DNA from 2 places in the Mycobacterium sp. NGS26 genome. Region 1 is predicted to be linked to the other one. Evidence: predicted binding sites of a transcription regulator. Region 1 holds the regulator's gene; the other holds the start of a gene.
The links. Region 1 encodes LexA, which represses DNA repair genes until DNA is damaged. Its sites were predicted from a motif close to CGAACANNTGTTCG; they were not measured.
Positions count from the first base shown of each region.

Region 2: the regulator LexA is predicted to act here: its motif matches at 2,954-2,967, upstream of ruvC (crossover junction endodeoxyribonuclease RuvC).

Region 1 is NZ_JCALDU010000002.1:335,469-342,853, forward strand. Features, by position in the region: gene hflX (GTPase HflX) at 9-1,463, shown strand; gene AC5Y6X_RS07705 (acyl-CoA dehydrogenase family protein) at 1,543-2,703, shown strand; gene AC5Y6X_RS07710 (sunset domain-containing protein) at 3,190-5,355, shown strand; gene lexA (transcriptional repressor LexA) at 5,400-6,104, opposite strand; gene AC5Y6X_RS07720 (LysM peptidoglycan-binding domain-containing protein) at 6,431-6,925, shown strand; gene nrdR (transcriptional regulator NrdR) at 7,083-7,385, shown strand, end outside.
Region 2 is NZ_JCALDU010000002.1:443,268-450,652, reverse strand. Features, by position in the region: gene AC5Y6X_RS08395 (hypothetical protein) at 47-670, opposite strand; gene ruvB (Holliday junction branch migration DNA helicase RuvB) at 740-1,810, opposite strand; gene ruvA (Holliday junction branch migration protein RuvA) at 1,815-2,408, opposite strand; gene ruvC (crossover junction endodeoxyribonuclease RuvC) at 2,405-2,938, opposite strand; gene AC5Y6X_RS08375 (DUF4178 domain-containing protein) at 3,117-3,728, shown strand; gene AC5Y6X_RS08370 (DUF2617 family protein) at 3,738-4,250, shown strand; gene AC5Y6X_RS08365 (DUF4247 domain-containing protein) at 4,247-4,678, shown strand; gene AC5Y6X_RS08360 (DUF350 domain-containing protein) at 4,700-5,155, shown strand; gene AC5Y6X_RS08355 (polyamine aminopropyltransferase) at 5,152-6,723, shown strand; gene AC5Y6X_RS08350 (YebC/PmpR family DNA-binding transcriptional regulator) at 6,746-7,385, opposite strand, start outside.

The DNA.
Region 1 (7,385 bases):
AATTGCCTATGACTCATCCCGAAACTCCCTTTCACGATCACCCGGATCCAGAGCCCAGTGCGGGCGAGCTCGCCCTCGAGGACCGATCGGCGCTGCGCCGGGTCGCCGGGCTGTCGACCGAGCTGGCCGACATCTCCGAGGTCGAGTACCGCCAGCTGCGGCTGGAGCGCGTGGTGCTGGTCGGGGTGTGGACCGAGGGCAGCGCGGCGGACAACCAGGCCAGCCTGGCCGAGCTCGCCGCGCTGGCCGAGACCGCCGGCTCCCTGGTGCTCGAGGGACTCATCCAGCGCCGCGACCGCCCCGACCCGTCCACCTACATCGGGTCGGGCAAGGCCGCCGAGTTGCGCGAGGTGGTCCTGGCGACCGGCGCCGACACCGTCATCTGCGACGGCGAGCTGTCCCCGGCGCAGCTGACCGCGCTGGAGAAGGCGGTGAAGGTCAAGGTCATCGACCGCACCGCGCTGATCCTCGACATCTTCGCCCAGCACGCCACCAGCCGGGAGGGCAAGGCGCAGGTCTCGCTGGCCCAGATGGAGTACATGCTGCCGAGGCTGCGCGGCTGGGGCGAGTCCATGTCGCGGCAGGCCGGCGGCCGGGCCGGCGGCAGCGGCGGCGGGGTGGGACTGCGCGGTCCGGGTGAGACGAAGATCGAGACCGACCGGCGGCGCATCCGGGAGCGGATGGCCAAGCTGCGCCGCGACATCAAGGCCATGAAGCAGGCGCGCGACACCCAGCGCAGCCGTCGGCTCGGCAGCGACATCCCGTCGATCGCCATCGTCGGCTACACCAACGCCGGCAAGTCCAGCCTGCTCAACGCGCTGACCGGGGCCGGGGTGCTGGTGGAGGACGCGCTGTTCGCCACGCTGGACCCCACCACCCGGCGCGCCGAGTTCGACGACGGCAGGCCGTATGTTCTCACCGACACCGTCGGCTTCGTGCGGCACCTGCCCACCCAGCTGGTCGAGGCGTTCCGCTCCACGCTGGAGGAGGTGGTCGACGCCGACCTGCTGGTGCACGTCGTCGACGGCTCCGACGTCAACCCGCCGGCCCAGATCGACGCGGTGCGGCAGGTGATCTCCGAGGTCGTCTCCGACTATGGGGCCGAGCACGATGGCGACCCGCCGCCCGAGCTGTTGGTGGTGAACAAGGTGGATGCCGCGAGCGATCTGATGCTGGCCAAGCTTCGGCACGGGCTGCCCGGCGCGGTGTTCGTCTCCGCCCGCACCGGCGAGGGGATCGACGCCCTGCGCCGCCGGATGGCCGAGCTCACGACGCCCGCCGACACCGCCGTCGACGTGGTGATCCCCTACGACCGCGGCGACCTGGTGGCCCGGGTGCACGCCGACGGGCGGGTGCAGCAGACCGAGCACAACCCGGAGGGGACCCGCCTGCGGGCCCGGGTCCCGGTGGCGCTGGCCGCCAGCCTGCGCGAGTTCGCCGCCAACGGCGACCCGGCGCAATAGCCGACGTGCCCAGCCGCCGACCAACCGTCTGGTTGGTATATGTTGGGCGGCAGAGTTCCCGTTCGCCCGGAGGTCAGCCATGAGCAGTGCCGTCAAGTACCAGCGCACTCTTTTCGAGCCCGAGCACGAATTGTTCCGCGAGTCCTACCGGACCTTTCTCGAGCGCCACGTCGCGCCGTATCACGAGGAATGGGAGAAGGCCAAGATCGTCGACCGCGGCGTGTGGCTCGAGGCGGGCAAACAGGGCTTTCTCGGCATGGCGGTGCCCGAGGAGTACGGCGGCGGCGGCAACCCCGACTTCCGGTACAACACGATCGTCACCGAGGAGACCACCGCCGGGCGCTACAGCGGGATCGGGTTCGGGCTGCAGAACGACGTGGTCGCCCCGTACCTGCTGCGGCTGGCCACCGAGGAGCAGAAGCAGCGCTGGTTGCCCAAGTTCTGCAGCGGGGAGCTGATCACCGCCATCGCGATGACCGAGCCGGGCACCGGCAGCGACCTACAGGGCATCAAGACCCGCGCCGTCAAGCAGGGTGATCACTACGTGCTCAACGGCTCAAAGACGTTCATCACCAACGGGATCAACTCGGACTTGGTGATCGTGGTGGCGCAGACCGACCCGGACCAGGGGGCACACGGCTTTTCGCTGCTCGTCGTCGAACGCGGCATGAAGGGCTTCGAACGCGGACGGCACCTGGACAAGATCGGGCTGGACGCCCAGGACACCGCCGAATTGTCGTTCACCGACGTGCACGTTCCCGTCGAAAACCTGCTCGGCGAGGAGGGCAAGGGCTTCATCTACCTGGTGCAGAACCTGCCGCAGGAACGGATCTCGATCGCCATCATGGCGGCCGCCGCGATGGAGGCCGTGCTGGAGGACACGCTGCGATACACCAAGGAGCGCAAGGCCTTTGGCAAACCCATCGGCAGCTTCCAGAACAGCCGCTTCGTGCTGGCCGAGCTGGCCACCGAGGCCACCGTGGTGCGCGTCATGGTCGACGAGTTCATCCGGCTGCACCTCGAGGAGAAGCTGACCGCCGAACAGGCCGCGATGGCCAAGTGGTACTCCACCGAGAAGCAGGTCCACCTGATCGACCGCTGCCTGCAGCTGCACGGCGGGTACGGCTACATGCGCGAATACCCGGTCGCGCGTGCCTATCTCGACGCCCGGGTGCAGACGATCTACGGTGGCACGACCGAGATCATGAAGGAGATCATCGGGCGCAGCCTCGGGGTCTAGCCTCCGCGGCGGCCCCGTCGGCGCGCCGTTGGCGAACGCAATCGTGTTGACAGGCAACGACTCCGTCGTCGCGTCGTTTGGTCCGCGGCACATTCGCGGGCAAATTCAACCGTGCGCCGATCGGTGTTTTGGCCGGGTATATCCCGCTTCGATCGACGGCCTCGCGTACCGTCGGCGCATGCGTTTTGCTGCCCGCACTCCGGTGATGACGCGCGACCTGCGGACCGAATGGTCGCGACATGGCTGTGGCCCCGCATCATTTCGACATCGGAGTGATATCCGTTTTCGTAAAATTCGTGATTTGGCTTCGAATTCTCCGGTCGCTGGAGCAAAGTTATGCGAGCCCGGCGATAACGCGTACCGATGCGGGTTGCCAACTCGCGGTGGGGGTATCACCCGCTCGCAGGGTCTGCAGGGTGCGGGCATGGCCGCAACAAGGGGCATATCCGTCGGCTGGGAGGCTTGGTGAAACCGCAGAGAGGTCCACTGCGCAGGCTGTTCGGGCGCGCGCTGGTGAGCATGGCGGCCGCGGTGGTGGCCGCGGCGTTCCTGGCGCCCACGGCCTCGGCGTCCCCGATCGGCGACGCCGAGGCGGCCATCATGGCGGCGTGGGAGAAGGCCGGCGGCGACAGTTCACCCCTGGGCCCCAGGAAGGGCGACGTCTACCCGGTCGGCGACGGGTTCGCGCTGGACTTCGACGGCGGCAAGATGTTCTACACCACCGACACCGGCGCCAAATTCGTCTACGGGCCGATCCTCGACAAATACGAGGCGCTCGGCGGCCCGGCCAACAGCGACCTGGGATTTCCGACCATCAACGAGGTCCCCGGCCTCGCCGGGCCGGACAGCCGGGTGGCCACGTTCTCCGCCAGCGACAAGCCGGTGATCTTCTGGACGTCCGAGCACGGCGCCTTCGTGGTGCGCGGCGCGATGAACGCCGCGTGGGACAAGCTCGGCAGCTCGGGCGGCGTGCTCGGCGCCCCGGTCGGCGACGAGACCTACGACGGCGAGGTCACCTCGCAGAAGTTCACCGGCGGCCAGATCTCCTGGAACCGGAAGACCAAGGACTTCAGCACCACCCCGCCGGCGCTGGCCGACCAGCTCAAGGGCCTTCAGGTGGCGACCGATCCCACCGCGGCGATCAACATGGCGTGGCGCGCCGCGGGCGGCGCCTCGGGTCCGCTGGGCGCCAAGCAGGGCGGCCAATATCCCATCGGCGGCGACGGGATCGCCCAGAACTTCGCCGGCGGCAAGGTGTTCTTCAGCCAGGCCACCGGCGCGAACGCCATCGAGAGCGACGTGCTGGCCAAGTACGAGTCGCTGGGCGGGCCGGTCGGCAGCGACCTGGGCTTCCCGATCGCCAACGAGTCCGACGGCGGCGTCCCCGGCAGCCGGGTCTCCGCGTTCGCCGCGGCCGACAAGCCGGTGATCTTCTGGACGTCCCAGCACGGCGCGTTCGTCGTGCGCGGCGCCATGAAGGCGGCCTGGGACAAGCTTCGCGGCCCCGGCGGCAAACTGGGCGTGCCGGTCGCCGATCAGGCGGTGGACGGCGACGTGATCTCCCAGAAGTTCGCCGGCGGCAAGATCTCGTGGAACCGCGCGAAGAACACGTTCGCCACCGAGCCGTCCAACCTGGCGCCGCTGCTGTCCGGCCTGCAGGTGTCGGGCCAGAACCAGCCCAGCGGCGCGGCGATGCCTCCCCACGCCAAGAAGTTCGCCTGGAACTGGTGGTACCTGCTGGCGCTAATTCCGATCGCGGCATTGTTCGCGGTGTTGGGGTATGTGGTGGTCGGGGCGCGCCGCCGTCGCACGGCCCGGGAGCTCGCCGCCTACGAGTTCGACCGCGACGTGGACGTCGGTGGCTACGACGCCGACGACAGGTGGGGCCACGAGGAAGCCGATGTCGCCGCCGAGCACTATGGCTTCGGCGAGCCGCGGCCCTCCGAGGAGGAGCCGGTGGGCGCCGGGTCGGCGCGGGTCAGCTGGTCGCGGGGCGACGAGGCCGGGGACGAATACGGCGGCGAATGGCCGTCCGGGTCCAGGGAGGATGAGCAGGAGGACCCCGACGCGGTCGACACCGATTCCATACCCGTTGTCGCGGAAGGTGTTGTGGCGCAGGGTGTTCGGGCCGAGCCCGAGCATCCCGAAGCCGCCCCCGAAGACGTCCTGGAAGCCGCCTACCCCGATGAGGAGTACCCGGAGGCCGCCGACATCGAGGCCGCCTACCCGGACGTGGCCGTTCCGCATGCCCCCGCGGATGCCGCCCATCCGGACGAGGCCTACCCCCCGGCGGCGCCCGAGGCGGTCGATTCGGGCGCCGGGTACCCGGACGTCGCGGTTCCGCACACGGCGCCGGATGTCGCAGCGCCGGGCGCCGTCACGCCCGCCGCCGCCCCGCGGTCCGGGCGGCACGCGGCCGTCGACACCGAGGAGGAACCGGCCGGCGCGGGACTGGGCTCACCCGGGCGCCCGACCATCCACCTGCCCCTGGACGACCCGTATCAGGCGCCCGAGGGATATCCCATCAAGGTCAACGCCAGCTTCGGCCTGTACTACACCCCCGACAGCGGGCTCTACCAGGACACGCTGGCCGAGCTCTGGATGTCCAGCGAGGAAGTCGCCCAGGTCAACGGCTTCACCAGGGCGGACTGACCCGCGAACGTCTCAATCTCGTTGCCGCACAATAAGATTCCGCGTCAGATCTTGCGAATCACCGTGACGACCTTGCCGAGCACGGTCGCGTCGTTGCCCGGGATCGGATCGAACGCCGGGTTGTGCGGCATCAGCCACACCTGACCGCCCGCGCGCTTGAACGTCTTGACGGTGGCCTCGCCGTCGATCATGGCGGCGACGATGTCGCCGTTGTCGGCGACATTCTGCTGCCGCACCACAACCCAGTCGCCGTCACAGATCGCGGCCTCGACCATCGAGTCGCCGACGACCTTGAGCAGGAACAGCGCGCCCTCGCCGACCAGCTCACGGGGCAGCGGGAAGACGTCTTCGACCGCCTCCTCGGCCAGGATCGGCCCACCGGCCGCGATGCGCCCGAGCACGGGCACGAAGGTGGGTTCCGGCAGGGCGTCCGAGCCGGCGACGTCGGTGACGGGCACCGCGACGGCCGGGGTGTCCTCGACACCGCGGACGTCGACGGCCCGGGGACGGTTCGGGTCGCGGCGCAGGTACCCCTTGCGCTCCAGGGTGCGCAGCTGGTGGGCCACCGAGGACGTCGACGTCAGGCCGACGGCGTCACCGATCTCCCGGATGCTGGGCGGATAGCCGCGGCTGGTCACCGACTGCCGGATGACGTTGAGGATGGTGCGCTGCCGCTCGGTAAGCGATGGATCCACGGAATGCAACCGGCCGGCCGCGCCGGCGGCTGAAGTGTCGTTGCTGTCGCTCATGGCACTGAATGTAGCCGCCCGGCGGCCGATAATCAAACATGTGTTCGAGTCGCGTGTCGCCCGGGCCGACACCGGGCCGGAACAAGGCCTAAAGACCCTAGGGATGGTGCGTCAAGACCCTACGGCGGGTGAATTACACGTGTGTAACTTTTGCGGGTATCGGGTATTTGTGCTGCATGTCAGGAGGAGGCACCGACGCGGTTTGTCGGTGGTGTGGTTTAGCGTTTGGCTCGTCCGACACGCTTCGCTCAAATGTTCGGGTTTCGAACGGGTGAGCGAATATAGTCGAACACACGAGCGAGGACCAGTTGACCGGAGGAACGCACATGACAGTCATCCACACACTCTCGCCGCGCACCAGCGGCATCCGGCGCCCGGCCGGGGCGCCGGCCGACGGGCCTCGCCACCAGGGGGAGCGCCCGGTCCGGCCCCGCCGTCCGGGCAGCTCACGGCCCGCCGGGGCGCCGCTGCGCTACCACGGCACCGGCGTCGCGATGTCGGTCGCGCCGCATCGCAGGCGGCCCGTCACGATGCTGACCACGGTCGGGCTGGCGCTGCTCGCCGGCGCGATCACGCTGTGGCTCGGCCTGGTCGCGAACCTCGGCCAGCTGGCCAACGGCGACTCCGGCGGTTCGGCCGCCCCGGTGCCCGACAAGCTGGCCGTCGTGCGCGTCGAGGCCGGGGAGTCCCTGCAGGACGTCGCGCACCGGGTGGCGCCGGACGCGCCCGCTCGCCAGGTTGCCGACCGGATCCGCGAACTCAACGACCTGAACTCGCCGGCGCTGGCCGCCGGGCAGACGCTGATCGCCCCGGTCGGCTGACGGCGCCCCGGTGCACTGCGAAAGCCGCAGCGGGCCAAGGCCGCTCGGTCCTCGCGGCGACGGGCGCGCGCGCACCGCGGTTGCGTTGGCCTCCCGGGGCGGCGCACGGGTACGCTCGGACTGTTCCGCGAGGTGTCAGCACGGCGAAGGAGCGGCCATGCACTGCCCGTTCTGCCGGCATCCCGACTCCAGGGTGATCGACTCGCGGGAAACCGATGAGGGCCAGGCCATTCGGCGCCGCCGGTCCTGCCCCGAATGCGGCCGCCGGTTCACCACCGTGGAAACCGCGGTCCTGGCCGTGGTCAAGCGCAGCGGGGTGACCGAGCCGTTCAGCCGGGAGAAGGTCATCAAGGGGGTCCGCCGCGCCTGCCAGGGCCGCCAGGTGGACGAGGACGCACTCAACCTGCTGGCCCAGCAGGTCGAGGACACCGTGCGGGCCGCCGGTTCGCCGGAGGTCCCC
Region 2 (7,385 bases), 110 kb from region 1:
GGTCACGGCGAGGTGCCCCGCCGGTCTTCGACTACCGGGTGTGACCTTAGACGCCGGCGTGGTGGTGGCGGCGGAACAGGCCCTCACCGGCGCGCCGGTGGAACAGGTGCCGGTGTGGCTGCCCCGCGCCGGCCGCGACCGGCTCCCCCGCCGCCGCGTCCGCCACCGTGGGCTCCGTCACGACGACGTCGCGCGCGTGCCGGACCGCGACGCGTGCCAGGGCGGCGCCGCCCAGGAACACGATCAGCGCGCCGAGGCCGGTGAAGTAGGTGACCTCGAGCAGGGCCCGCTTCAGGTCCGTCGCGGCCGCGGGCTGACCCACGTCCCCGATTCGCAGCGTCGCCGCGAACGCCCGGCCGATCACGAACCAGGCGCCGCCCACGACCGCCAGCCAGCCGCCGAACGTGGCGCTCAGGCGGTTGCCGGAGGCGAGCAGCAGCAGGCCGCCCAGGGCGGTGACGGCCCCGGGCAACACCTCCAGCCAGCCCTTGGCCGCCGTCCAGGTCCAGGCCGGGTCGGTCATGTAGGCCCAGTTGATGTCGGGTCCGAAGAACGGGACCAGCGCGCCCCAGGCGCCCAACAGGACCAGGAGCAATCCGGTCACCGCGCCGCGGGTCCGTGGCATGTACCCGGCGCGCGGGCCTTCGTAGTCAGGAGGCGGGTGCCTCATCTGAATCACCTCCAACAGTAATTTCTGCTGGTGGTTCGGGTACCCGCGGCGACGACGGCGTAACCGCCGCTAAAGCTGGTCGAACAGCCCCGGCTGACCCAGCCCGCCGACCCCGGCCGGTGGGGTCATGCCCAGGTGGGTCCAGGCCAGGGCGGTGGCCACCCGGCCGCGCGGGGTGCGCGCGACCATGCCGGCGCGGACCAGGAACGGCTCGCACACCTCTTCCACGGTGGCGGCCTCCTCGCCGACGGCCACCGCCAGCGTCGACACCCCGACCGGGCCGCCGCCGAAGCTGCGGGTCAGCGCCGACAGCACCGCCCGGTCCAGCCGGTCCAGGCCGAGCTCGTCGACGTCGTAGACCTCGAGCGCGGACTTGGCGACGTCGCGAATGATCACGCCGTCGGCGCGCACCTCGGCGAAGTCGCGCACCCGGCGCAGCAGCCGGTTGGCGATCCGCGGCGTGCCGCGCGAGCGCAGGGCGATCTCCGCGCCGGCGTCGGCGCCCAGCTCGATGCCCAGGATCCCGGCGGAGCGGGCCAGCACCCGTTCCAGCTCGGCGGGCTCGTAGAAGTCCATGTGCGCGGTGAAGCCGAACCGGTCGCGCAGCGGGCCGGTGAGCGCGCCGGACCGGGTGGTCGCGCCGACCAGGGTGAACGGCGCGACCTCCAGCGGGATCGACGTCGCCCCGGGACCCTTGCCGACCACCACGTCGACCCGGAAGTCCTCCATCGCCAGGTAGAGCATCTCCTCGGCGGGCCGCGCGATGCGGTGGATCTCGTCGATGAACAGCACGTCGTGCTCGACGAGATTGGACAGCATCGCGGCCAGGTCGCCGGCGCGTTCCAGCGCGGGCCCCGACGTCACCCGCAGCGAGGACCCCAGCTCGGCGGCGATGATCATGGCCAGCGACGTCTTGCCCAGGCCCGGCGGGCCGGACAGCAGGATGTGATCCGGTGTGCCGCCGCGGTTCTTGGCGCCCTCGATGACCAGCTGCAGCTGCTCGCGCACCCGGGCCTGGCCGATGAACTCCCGCAGCGAGCGGGGCCGCAGGCTGACGTCGATGTCGCCCTCGCCGGACGCGAGCGCGGCCGAGACCTCGCGGACCTCCGGGTCGAAGAAGTCGTCGTCGTCCGAGCTCACCGGCTCACCGCGCCTTGCCCAGCAACGACAGCGCCGCCCGCAGCGCCGACGACGTCGTCGCGTCGTGGTCGCCGGCCAGCACGTTGTCGGTGGCCTCCTCCGCCTGCTTGGCCGCGAAACCGAGGCCGACCAGGGCCTCGACCACCGGGCCGCGCACGGAGTGGCCGTTGACCGCCGGCGTGGGCGCCGACCCGGCGACCGCGCCGATCTTGTCGCGCAATTCCAGCACCATCCGCTCGGCGCCGCGCTTGCCGATGCCGGGCACCCGGGTCAGCGCGGCGACGTCGCCGTCGGCCAGCGCCTGGCGCAGCGCCGCGGCGTCGTGCACGGCCAGCGTCGCCATCGCCAGCCGCGGCCCCACCCCCGACACCGACAGCAGCGTCAGGAACAGGTCGCGGGTCTCGGAGTCGCCGAATCCGTACAGCGTCTGCGAGTCCTCGCGCACGATCATCGCCGTGATCAGCCGGGCCTCGCTGCCCTGGCGCAACGTCGCCAGCGTCGACGGCGTCGCGTTGATCCGATAGCCGACCCCGGCGGCCTCGATCACCACATGGTCGAGCGCCACCTCGAGCACCTCACCGCGCACCGACGCGATCATCGCGCGGCCTTCAGCATGGCCTTGGCCTTCGCCTGGGCCGCGGCGATCCGGGCCAGCATCGGCGCCCGCCAGCAATGGCAGATCGCCAGCGCCAGCGCGTCGGCGGCGTCGGCCGGCGTCGGTTTGGCTTGCAGCCCAAGGATTTTGGTGACCATCGCGGTGACCTGCGCCTTGCCGGCGGTGCCGCTGCCGGTGACCGCGGCCTTGACCTCGCTGGGGGTGTGGAAGTGCACGTCGATCCCGCGTTTGGCGGCCGCCAGGGCGATGACGCCGCCGGCCTGGGCGGTGCCCATCACCGTCATCACGTTCTGTTGCGAGAAGACCCGCTCGATGGCCACCACGTCCGGCCGATGGGTGTCCAGCCAGTGGTCGATGGCGTCGCTGATGGCCAGCAGCCGCTTGGACAGCGGCGCGTCCGACGGGGTGCGCACCACGTCGACGTCCAGCGCGACGACCTCCCGGCCGCGCCCGTTTTCGACCACCGACAGCCCGCATCGGGTCAGTCCCGGGTCGACGCCCATCACGCGCATTACCGCTCCTTAGTACGAACAGCTGTTCGAGAGCCTAGCGGGCGGGGCCGACGGGATCCGGTAGGACACGCGGCCGCCCGGCGGCTTCGCGGGCGCGCGTTGCGGCGCCCGCCCCGCCAAAAGCTGTTAGCTTTATGCCCACGTTTCGCTCCAGCAGTGTGGCAACGGAAGGTTTGGCGTGGGAACACTCCTGCTCGTCCTGGCGGCGGTGCTGTTCATCGCGTCGATCGTGGTGCTCCTCGTGGCGTTGCGGCGGCCCAAGAAGCCGGCCCGGCCGCGCGGGCGCCAGGACCCGCTGTCCTTCAACGCGATGCCGGAGTTCGGGCCGCGGCAGCTGGGCCCGGGCGCCATCGTCAGCTACGGCGGGGTCGACTACGTGGTCCGCGGGTCGGTGACCTTCCGCGAGGGGCCCTTCGTGTGGTGGGAGCACCTGCTGGAGGGCGGCGAGGCGCCGATCTGGTTCAGCGTCGAGGAGGACGACGGGCGCCTCGAGCTGGCGATGTGGGTGACCCGCAAGGACCTTCCGCTGCGGCCCGGCGACCCGTACGTGGTCGACGGCGTGATGTTTCACGAGTCGGAGCGCGGCCGCGCCTCGTACACGACCGAGGGCACGACGGGCCTGCCGGCGGGCGGCGAGATGGAATTCGTGGACTGCACCAACGCCGACGAGAGCGCGCTGCTCTCCTTCGAACGCTGGGCCCCGGACATGCCGTGGGAGGTTTCCACGGGCAAGCCCGTCCTACCCGGCGAGCTCACCCTCTACCCGGCCCCGCCGCCCTCGTCGCCCTAGGCCACGCCGGTGCCGCTCCATCAGCTCGCCGTGACGCCGGCGGACGTCTCCGGGAAGAGGCTCGGGCTGGCGCTCAACGCCCCGGCGCCGCGGCCCCTGGCCAGCCACCCGCTCGAGCATCCCGGCGGCGGCGCGCTGGTGCTCGGGGTCCTCGGCGCGTCGCATGTCGTCACCGTCGAGCACACGGGCGGAAGCTTCTCCGAGCAGGTCTCCTGCACCGCGCGCAGGCACGGCGGCAACCTGCCCGAGCGCGCCGACGCGCCCGGCTACCGCATCGAGTCGCGCACCGACACCCGCGACGAGGCGACGTTTCGCGAGCTCGCGCGCGAGCTTCGGCACCGCTGCCTCACCGAACCCGGGTGGCTCGGCGGCACGTTCCCCGGCGATGACGCCGCGCTGACCGCGCTGGCCGCCGAGCCCGACGGCGCCGGCTGGCGCTGGCAGACCTGGCACCTGTACCCGCGCCGCCCGTCGGGCTCCGGCGGCGTGGTGGTGCACACGGCGAGCCGGTGGCGCCCGTGAGCCGCAAAGCGCTGTTCTGGATCGCCGGCGGGCTGGCCGCCGCGGCCGTGGCGTCGCTGGTGTTCGGAATCGTGTTGCTGAACAAGAACATCGGGTCCTACATCGCCGGCCACTATCACGAGTACGCCCGGGACGCCAACGGCACCCGCTACCAGTGCAGCGGATCGCCCGAGGAGGTGGCCGACACGCTCGCCGACTACAAGGCGCCCGAGGCGCGCGCCGACAGCGGCAACAGCGAGTACCTGCGCTACAGCGACAGCATCGTGATCGTGGGTCCCGACGGCAACTACCCGTGCAGCATCCGCGTCGAGGGCCTGGGCGCCGGATACAGCCACGGCGCGTTCATCTTCCTCGGTCCCGGTTTCACCCCCGGGTCCCCGTCGCACGGGACCGGAGGCACCCCCGGCGGCCCCGGCGGAACCAAGTGAAGTACAGCAAAGGAGACAACCATGTACCTCGCCGTCGAGATCGGAACGATCGACCTCAATCCCGTCCTGAAGGGCGCGGTCGCGACGATCCTGTACTTCGCCGTCGGGATGGCCGTGCTGATCGTCGGCTTCTACATGGTCGACTGGCTGACCCCGGGCAGGCTGCGCCAACTGGTGTTCGTTGATCGGCGGCCCAACGCCGTCGTCGTCGCGGGCGCGATGTACATCGCGCTGACCGTCGTCATCATCACCGCGATCGTCAACAGCTACAGCCAGCTGGGCCAGGGGCTGATCGGCGTGGCCGTGTACGGGTTGATGGGCGTGATCCTGCTGGGGATCGCGCTGCTGACCATGCACCTGCTGATCCCCGGCAACTTCCACGAGCACGTCGACGAGCCCACGCTGCACCCGGGGGCGTTCGCGGTGGCCCTGATATTGCTGGCGGTGGGAGGGGTGACCGCCGCCGCGGTGTCATGACGTCCCCGGGGCGGTGGCGCTCGGTGCTGCTGGCCGCCGTCGCGGCGTGCGCGGCGTGCGGCATCGTGTACGAACTCGCGCTGCTGACGCTGTCGGCGAGCCTGAACGGCGGCGGCATCGTCGCCACCTCGCTGATCGTCGCGGGGTACATCGCCGCGCTGGGCGCGGGCGCCCTGGCGATCAAGCCGCTGCTGGCGCGCGCGGCCATCACCTTCATCGCCGTGGAGGCGCTGCTGGGCATCGTCGGCGGCCTGTCCGCGGCGGCGCTCTACGCGGTGTTCGCCTTCCTGGACGGCTCGGACGAGTCGACGTGGGTGCTGGCGGTCGGCACCGCCCTGATCGGCGGCCTGGTCGGCGCCGAGGTGCCGCTGCTGATGACGCTGCTGCAGCAGCGGCGGACCGCCTTCAATGACCCGGCCGAAGACCCGGCCACCGACACCGGCCGGACGCTGGCCAACCTCAACGCGGCCGACTACCTGGGCGCGCTGGTGGGCGGACTGGTGTGGCCGTTCATCCTGCTGCCGCACCTGGGGATGATCCGTGGGGCGGCGGCCACCGGCATCATCAACCTGGTCGCGGCCGGGGTCGTGGCAATGTTCCTGCTGCGGCGCGTCGTTTCCGCGAAGCAGCTGGCGACGGCGCTGTGCGCGCTCGCCGCCGCGCTCGCCGTGCTGGTCACCCTGCTGGTGCGGTCCCACGACATCGAGACCACCAGCCGGCAACGGCTCTACGCCGACCCGATCATCGCCTACCGGCACACCGCCTACCAGGAGATCGTGATCACCCGCCGCGGCGACGACACCCGGCTGTACCTGGACGGGGGCCTGCAGTTCTCCACCCGGGACGAATACCGCTACACCGAGAGCCTCGTCTACCCCGCGCTGGGCGGGGGCGCGCGCTCGGTGCTGGTGCTGGGCGGCGGCGACGGCCTGGCGGCGCGCGAGCTGCTGCGCCAGCCCGGCATCGGCCAGATCGTGCAGGTCGAGCTCGACCCCGCGGTGATCGAGTTGGCGCGCACCACGCTGCGCGACGCCAACCGCGGGGCGCTGGACAACCCGCGGGTGACCATCGTGATCGACGACGCGATGCGCTGGCTGCGGGCGCCGCACCCCGGGCTGCGCCCGCCGCGGGGCTTCGACGCGATCATCGTCGACCTGCCCGACCCGGACACGCCCGTGCTGGGCCGGCTGTATTCCAGCGAGTTCTACACGCTCGCCGCGCATGCGCTTGCCCCCGACGGCCTGGTGGTGGTGCAGGCCGGCAGCCCGTTCTCGACGCGGACGGCGTTCTGGCGCACCATCTCCACGATCCGATCCGCCGGCTACGCGGTCACGCCGTACCACGTGCACGTGCCGACGTTCGGCGACTGGGGCTTCGCGCTGGCCCGCCGCGGCGACATCCCGCCGCGACCCGCCATGCCGTCCGACGCTCCCCCGCTTCGGTTCCTCAACCCGCGGGTGCTGGAGGCCGCGACGGTGTTCGCCGAGGACGTCGGGCCCCGCCCGCTCGAGCCGTCGACGCTGGAGAACCCGCGCATCGTCGACGACATGCGGCACGGCTACGACTAACGGCGCTAACCGGCTGGGCCGCTCACTCTTCGATCTGGGCCAGGATCTCGTCGGGGATGTCGGCGTTGGTGTAGACGTCCTGCACGTCGTCGCTGTCCTCGAGGGCGTCGACGAGCCGCATGACCTTCTGCGCGCCGTCGGCGTCGAGGGGAACGGTCACCGACGGCAAAAACCCCGCCTCGGCGGAGTCGTAGTCAATCCCGGCCTCCTGCAAGGCGGTTCGCACGGCGACCAGGTCCGTGGGCTCGGTGATGATCTCGAAGCTGTCGCCCAGGTCGTTGACGTCCTCCGCGCCGGCGTCGAGCACCGCGGCCAGCAGGTCGTCTTCGGTCAGGCCGTCCTTCTCGAGGGTGACCACGCCCTTGCGGGTGAAAAGGTAGGCCACCGATCCCGGGTCGGCCATGGTTCCGCCGTTGCGCGTCATCGCCACCCGCACCTCGCTGGCCGCGCGGTTGCGGTTGTCGGTCAGGCACTCGACAAGCACCGCCACGCCGTTGGGCGCATACCCCTCGTAGGTGATGGTCTGCCAGTCCGCGCCGCCGGCTTCCTCGCCGGCGCCGCGCTTGCGGGCCTTCTCGATGTTGTCGTTGGGCACCGAGCTCTTCTTCGCCTTCTGGATGGCGTCGTACAGCGTGGGGTTGCCCGCCGGGTCGCCGCCGCCG